Dehalococcoides mccartyi CG5: one gene and its partner. The protein of the gene in region 1 binds, or shares a complex with, the protein of each later gene. Links are inferred from orthologs where the notes say so. Each region holds a gene or a part of one and is shown on either strand. Other genes may lie near its edges.

What was found.
Region 2: the proteins of tig (region 1) and rpsG are in contact, whole or in part, in a crystal structure (PDB 3GTY), measured with the Thermotoga maritima proteins. The link is inferred for Dehalococcoides mccartyi CG5 from one-to-one orthologs. Residues at the interface, in WP_004081061.1 of Thermotoga maritima: Glu122, Val124, Val129, Leu130, Tyr133, Glu188, Gly259, Ile262, Tyr263, Glu266, Ser270, Glu273, Gln274, Glu277, Arg308, Gln311, Ile312, Ser315, Tyr316, Glu325, Arg329, Arg336, Leu363, Phe366, Trp367, Arg373, Leu377, Arg381, Leu384, Glu387; in WP_004081843.1 of Thermotoga maritima: Lys34, Lys52, Lys55, Glu59, Arg62, Gln63, Glu66, Asn67, Lys69, Val71, Arg95, Ala109, Lys110, Lys111, Gly112, Arg113, Pro114, Glu117, Glu121, Ile124, Ala125, Tyr127, Asn128, Asn129, Thr130, Gly131, Lys135, Asp139, Arg142, Met143.

The regions. Positions count from the first base shown.
Region 1 is NZ_CP006951.1:524,561-527,690, reverse strand. The notes cover bases 326-3,130. They hold tig (trigger factor), read right to left. Parts: upstream 2,498-3,130; coding sequence 1,154-2,497; downstream 326-1,153. Other genes in these bases: aspS (aspartate--tRNA ligase), read right to left, coding at 2,517-3,130; X794_RS02695 (ATP-dependent Clp protease proteolytic subunit), read right to left, coding at 555-1,157; X794_RS02700 (carbohydrate kinase family protein), read left to right, coding at 326-474. In the rest of the region: more of X794_RS02700, read left to right, coding at 1-325. UniProt on the Bacillus subtilis protein: Involved in protein export. Acts as a chaperone by maintaining the newly synthesized protein in an open conformation. Functions as a peptidyl-prolyl cis-trans isomerase.
Region 2 is NZ_CP006951.1:340,656-343,852, forward strand. What follows is about bases 163-3,034. They hold rpsG (30S ribosomal protein S7), read left to right. Parts: upstream 163-1,299; coding sequence 1,300-1,770; downstream 1,771-3,034. Other genes in these bases: aroF (3-deoxy-7-phosphoheptulonate synthase), read right to left, coding at 163-331; rpsL (30S ribosomal protein S12), read left to right, coding at 852-1,286; fusA (elongation factor G), read left to right, coding at 1,826-3,034. Outside these bases: more of aroF, read right to left, coding at 1-162; more of fusA, read left to right, coding at 3,035-3,197.

The DNA of each region.
Region 1 (3,130 bases):
GCCGCCCAGGGGCTGAAAAGGCTTGCTCCCATTCTTTCACGCACAAATGCCCTTTTCACCAACCAACTGGATATAGAGAAAATGACCCAAAAGAATTATCAGCGGGCTACGGATATGTGTATCCGCAGCGGATGTGAACATGTGGTAGTTACTCTGGGAGAGAGCCGCCGTTTTCAACGAAAAGGCAAAATAACCCTCCAGACCTATATACGGGACAAAGACCACGAGTGCCATATGGAGTCAACCGTCAGCCTCAGGAAAGATATCCGTACCGTAGTGGATACAATAGGTGCGGCAGATGCCTTTACCACCGGTTTCCTTTTCGGGCTTATGGGGGATAAACCCATTGAAGAGTGCGGCTTGCTGGGGGATATTTCTGCCCGTTTCTGCATAAGCAAGCTGGGTGCCCGTTCAGGTTTGCCCAATCTGGAAGGACTAAAAGAACGCTTCGGCATGCACTATTTTACTAACTGATTTCTTACCGCTTGAAGAATAAAAACGCCCCTCTTGCGAAGGGCGTTTTGTCTTTAGATGTAAAACCACCAACTGTTAAATTATTTGTTTTCAGGTTTCTGCAAAATTTCGTCTATTAAACCGTATTCCACCGCCTGCTGGGCACTCAGATAATAGTCACGGTCACTATCGTGGACTATTTTCTCCATGGTCTGGCCGGTATGTTTTACCAGAATATTCCGCAAAATATCCTGCTGGCGCATAATCTCGCGGGCGGCAATTTCAATATCCGAAGCCTGTCCCTGAGCGCCACCCATAGCCTGATGCATATGAATGGTAGCATTAGGCAAAGCATAGCGTTTGCCTTTAGCACCGGCACACAGGAGTACTGTTGCCATGGAAGCAGCTACGCCTACGCAAATGGTGGATACCTTGGGGCGAATAAGCTGCATGGTATCGTACATGGCAAGACCGGCAGATATTACCCCGCCGGGGCTGTGTATATATAGACTGATATCCTTGTCCGGGTCTTCCCTGTCAAGAAACAGTAACTGGGCAATAACCAGATTGGCTACCTGATCGTTTATTTGCGAACCCAGAAAGATAATTCTTTCCTTCAGCAATAGAGAATAAATGTCAAAGGCACGTTCTCCTCTGGCACTGCTCTCAATAACCATAGGTACTACGTTTTCAGGGCTTATCATTTATCTGCCTCCTCTGTTTTTTCATCTTCATCAGCTTTAGGTTCGACAGCCTCAAGAGCTGGCTGAAGGGCTATTTCATCTATAAAAGCCATAGTTTTACGGGCAGTCAGAAGCTGAATAAGACGGTCTCTGGTTTCCGATTGATTGTAAAGGGCTTTTTCTTCTTCTTTTTTATCACCGGCATCTGTAATCAGTTTTTCAATTTCAGCATCTACTTCTTCATCATTGGGTACCAGATTTTCGGTGGTGGCCAGTTTACCCAGCACCAGCGAAGATGCTACCCGTTGTTCCGCCAGAGGGCGATACCGCTGCTGCATATCCTCCGGTGTCATTTGGGAAAGCATAGCCCGGAATTCTTCGGGGCTTTTTACATTACTCTGCAGACGTTGCAGCTGCTGTTCAATTATCTGGTCCAGCTCTGCTTCCACCATAACTTCCGGATAATCTATTTTACTCATTTTTATCAGGGCTTCAACAATCTGGTCTTCAAACTTGGCCTGAGCCTTGTCATCCTGTCTGTCCTGCATATTTTCCCGAATACGCTGGCGAAGCTCAGACAGAGTATTAAACTCAGGGTTTAATTCGTGGGCAAATGCATCATTTAGTTCAGGCAGTTTTTCTTCTTTAATTTCACGGACAGTTACCTTAAAAGCGGCTGTTTTACCGGCCAGTTCAGCCCGTGCATGGTCTTCGGGGAAAACTATTGAAAATTCTTTGGGTTCACCCGCAACCATATCTACCAGGCAGTCGCCAAAACCGGGAGCAGGATAAATGGCCTCTTCCCGAACTGAATACTGCATATCCTCACGGTTCAGATAGGGTTCGCCATTAAGGGTGCTTTCAACCTGCATAAGTAGCATGTCACCCATTTTGACAGGACGTTCCGCTGTTTCCCAAGTAGCTCGCTGATGGAGTACCTGATCTACTACCGTATCAATATTTTCTTCGGCAATCTCTACCGTCTCTTTAGCAGCTCTTATGGTTTTATAATCACCCAGCTCCACTACCGGAGGCAGTGGTATGCGAGCAGAAAAAACAAAGGGGTCGGTGGTAACCATAGCTACCTTGGGAGTGGCAAAGGGTTTTATCTCCTCGTCTTGTATAGCCTTCTGGCAGGCTTCCGGCACAATATCATCTACCAGTTCGTCCAGCATTTTTTCGCGGCTGACATATTTTTCAAACACATCTCTGGGGGCTTTACCTTTGCGAAAGCCCGGAATTTCCACCTTTTTCACCAGACGGCGGTATGTTTTGGAAAGACCTTCTTCAACCTCGGTTGAATCCATCTCTACCGTTATGCTGGCCTGACAGCCCTCTATCTTTTTATCTGTTACTTTCATGGCACCTCAATCCAAAAAACTATTCTTTTTCCGCTTGAATACGGATATGTAAATCCCTTATTTGCTTGTCATCTACTACTGACGGAGCTCCAAAAAGCAAGTCCTGAGCGGCCTGATTTTTGGGGAAGGATATAACCTCACGTATTGAAGTTTCCCCTGCCAACAGCATTACAAAACGGTCTATACCCGGTGCAACACCGCCATGAGGGGGTGCGCCAAACTCAAAGGCCTCCAACAGGTGGCCAAAGCGTTCATCTATCTGCTCATCATTATACCCCAGCAGATGGAATACTTTCCTCTGCAGGTCTGCCTGATGGATTCTGATACTGCCGCCAGCAATCTCATATCCATTGCAGACTACATCGTAAGCCCGGCTGCCTACCCTGCCGGGGTCTGTATCCATAAGCGGCATGTCAGACTCAAGTGGGGCAGTAAAGGGATGATGAACCGAATCCCAGCGTTTGCCTTCCTCATCCCACTGGAAGAGGGGGAAATCTACTACAAAAGCAAAGCTGAGTTCATTTTTATCACATAAATTCAGTTTTACTGCCAGCTGGTTTCGCATTTCACCCAGTACGGTGTTCACCATCTTGCGGGCACCAGCCACAATCAATATAAGGTCACCCGGCTTAG
Region 2 (3,197 bases), 180 kb from region 1 along the record:
TTTCCACTGCGCAAGGCCCGGCAATGAAGACCGGCTCGTCTCCGCCGATAATTATATCTTTTACTTTTATCTCACGGGTCATTCCTTCAGCCTGCCACAGGTTTGAGTATTCGCGGCTGATAAGCTTGTACGGGGTTTCCACCATACGGGCTTCCTTGACGCCGGGCAAGCTGGAAAAGTAAGCAAACGGGATAGATTTTTCATCTCCTATAAGGCCGATAATGGTTCTGAATGCCCCCTTTGATACATCGGTCTTGAGACCGCAGCGGCGAACCTCGGCAATTACGTTTTCTAGTTCTTCCTGACTGGCATCTTTTTTCATGATAATCATGGTTTGCTTTCTCCTTTGCTTTTTATACCCGTATAAATCAAAAATCCCCCCGTTGCCTGGGAGGATTTCTAACTTACTAATTGGTGGTTATTGGTTTTTTAGTAAAACGTTATCTCCCAAGCGATCCTATCTTGGTAAAGTAGTAATAGTTTCTAAAGGATTTAACGTTTAACATAGTTGAATGACAATAGCATAGCTGAAAAGGGTTTGTCAAGAGAACTATTTAGTGCTATTATATGTAGTCTTTTTCCCTGGTGGTTGTTATCGGTCGGGCAGCGGATAAGTGCCCTGAGGCAGACGGGGGTGTTCTCCAGCTTCAAACCAGCGGGTTGTCAGTGATGGGTGGAGTTGACATCCATATATTGCTGTGCTAGACTAACTTTCTGTTTGTGGTTAACTTTCAGGTTTGACCATATCCATTATGGTCGCCTTATAGATTTTAAGGATGGGCCTGGCTCATCCTTATTGATTGAAAACGGGAAAATTATTAAAACAGCAATTGTTAACAGGAAGGTACAGTATGCCAACGGTTAATCAGCTAGTAAGAAAAGGGCGCACAAGTGCGGCCAAGAAGTACAAGGCACCTGCGCTGCATTACAGTTTCAATTCTCTGCGCAACAAGGTAGCTTTCGGTGATGGCTCTCCCCAGAAAAGGGGCGTCTGCACCCAGGTAAAAACCACTACTCCTAAAAAGCCGAATTCGGCTTTGCGCAAGATTGCCAGAGTAAGGCTGAGCAACCATATGGAAGTTACTGCTTATATCCCCGGTGAAGGCCATAATCTTCAGGAACACTCTGTGGTTCTGATACGTGGCGGCCGTGTGCCTGACCTACCGGGTGTTCGTTATCACATCATTCGCGGTACTCTTGATACCGCTGGTGTGGCAAATCGGCAGCAGGGTCGCAGCAGATACGGCGCCAAAAAAGGCAAAGCCGCTCCTGCCAAGAAGAAATAACCGGAGATAAAATATGCCTAGAAGAGCACGAAAATTTAAAAGAGCAGTTGCCCCGGATTCCAGGTATAACAGCCTGATGCTTTCCAATTTCATAAACAAGCTTATGATGCATGGCCAGAAGGCCACCGCCCAGAGGATTGTTTATGATGCAATTGATATAATGGGTAAACAGGAAAATAAAGAGGGTTTGGCGGTATTTGAGCAGGGTCTTAAAAATGCCACTCCTTTTATTGAGGTTAAACCCCGCCGTGTAGGCGGTGCTACTTACCAGGTACCTATTGAGGTGCGTCCTGACCGCGCCCAGACCATGGCCATGCGCTGGATTATTAAGGCCGCCCGCAAGCGGACCGGCAAGTCTATGGCTGAAAGGTTGGCTTCTGAAATGCTGGAAGCCTCCCGTGAGCAGGGTGCTGCTGTTAAGAAAAGAGAAGAGACCCACAAGATGGCCGAGGCCAACCGCGCTTTCGCCCATTACAGGTGGTAGAGAGAAAATAGGGGGAATTGGATAACCCTGACGGGTTACCCAGAGTTTAGATAATATGAGCGACAGGAAATACCCTCTGGAGAGGGTTCGTAATATAGGTATCATTGCCCACATAGACGCCGGAAAGACGACTACGACTGAGCGTATCCTTTACCTTACCAAACGTACCCATAAAATCGGCAATATTGACGAGGGTACCACCGTAATGGACTGGATGGAGCAGGAAAAAGCCAGAGGTATAACTATTACTTCTGCCGCTACTTCTGCTTACTGGAATGGGCATCACCTTAACATTATAGATACTCCCGGACATGTGGATTTTACCGCTGAGGTTGAGCGCAGTCTGCGTGTACTTGATGGCGGGGTGGTGGTATTTGACGGAGTGGCCGGTGTTGAAGCCCAGTCTGAAACTGTATGGCGTCAGGCCAGCCGCTATGGTGTACCCCGTATCTGCTTTATTAACAAGATGGACCGCACCGGTGCTAATTACGAACGTACTCTGGGTATGATTGCAGAACGCCTTAAGGCCAAATATCTGCCTCTTCAGATACCCATTGGTTGTGCTGAAACTTTCCGCGGCAACTGTGACCTGCTTGATTTCAAGTGTTACGGTATGGATAACAGCCCGGAAGAACCTGTTGAAACATTTGATTTGCCCGCTGCTGAAAAAGAACGGGCTGTGAAATTCCGCAATATGATGATAGAGCGTCTGGCTGAAGAAGATGACGAGGTTATGGAAGCCTATCTGGCCGGTGAAGAACTGCCGATAGAAAAGCTGAAAGCCGCTATCCGCCGGGTATGTTTGGCCAATAAAGCCATTCCCATATTCTGCGGCACTTCTCTTCGCAACAAGGGCGTAAAAAGACTGCTGGATGCGGTCTGTGACTATCTGCCTTCACCTTTGGACATTCCGGCTATGAAAGGGACTGATCCTAAAACTGGTGAATCGATAGAGCGTCATACCAGTGACACCGAGCCTTTCTCCGCTCTGGCTTTTAAGATTGTATCCGACCCGTTTGTAGGTCGTCTGGTATACTTCCGGATTTACTCCGGTAGCATTTCAGCCGGCTCCGGTGCTTATAACAGCACCCGCGGTGAGCGTGAACGCATAGGCCGTCTTATCCGTATGCATGCCAATGACCGTGAAGAGATTGAGTATGCTGATGCGGGTGAAATCGTGGCCAGTCTGGGTCTTCGCAATACCTTTACCGGTGACACCTTGTGCGACCAGAATGCTCCGATTTTGCTTGAAAATATCAAGTTCCCTGAACCGGTTATCAATTTGGCCATAGAGCCTAAGACCCGTTCGGACCAGGATAAGATGACTGAAGGTCTGCAGAAACTGGCTGAAGAAGATCCTACTTTCAAGGTCAAGTTTGATGATGAGACCGGACAAACTGTTATATATGGTATGGGAGAACTTCACC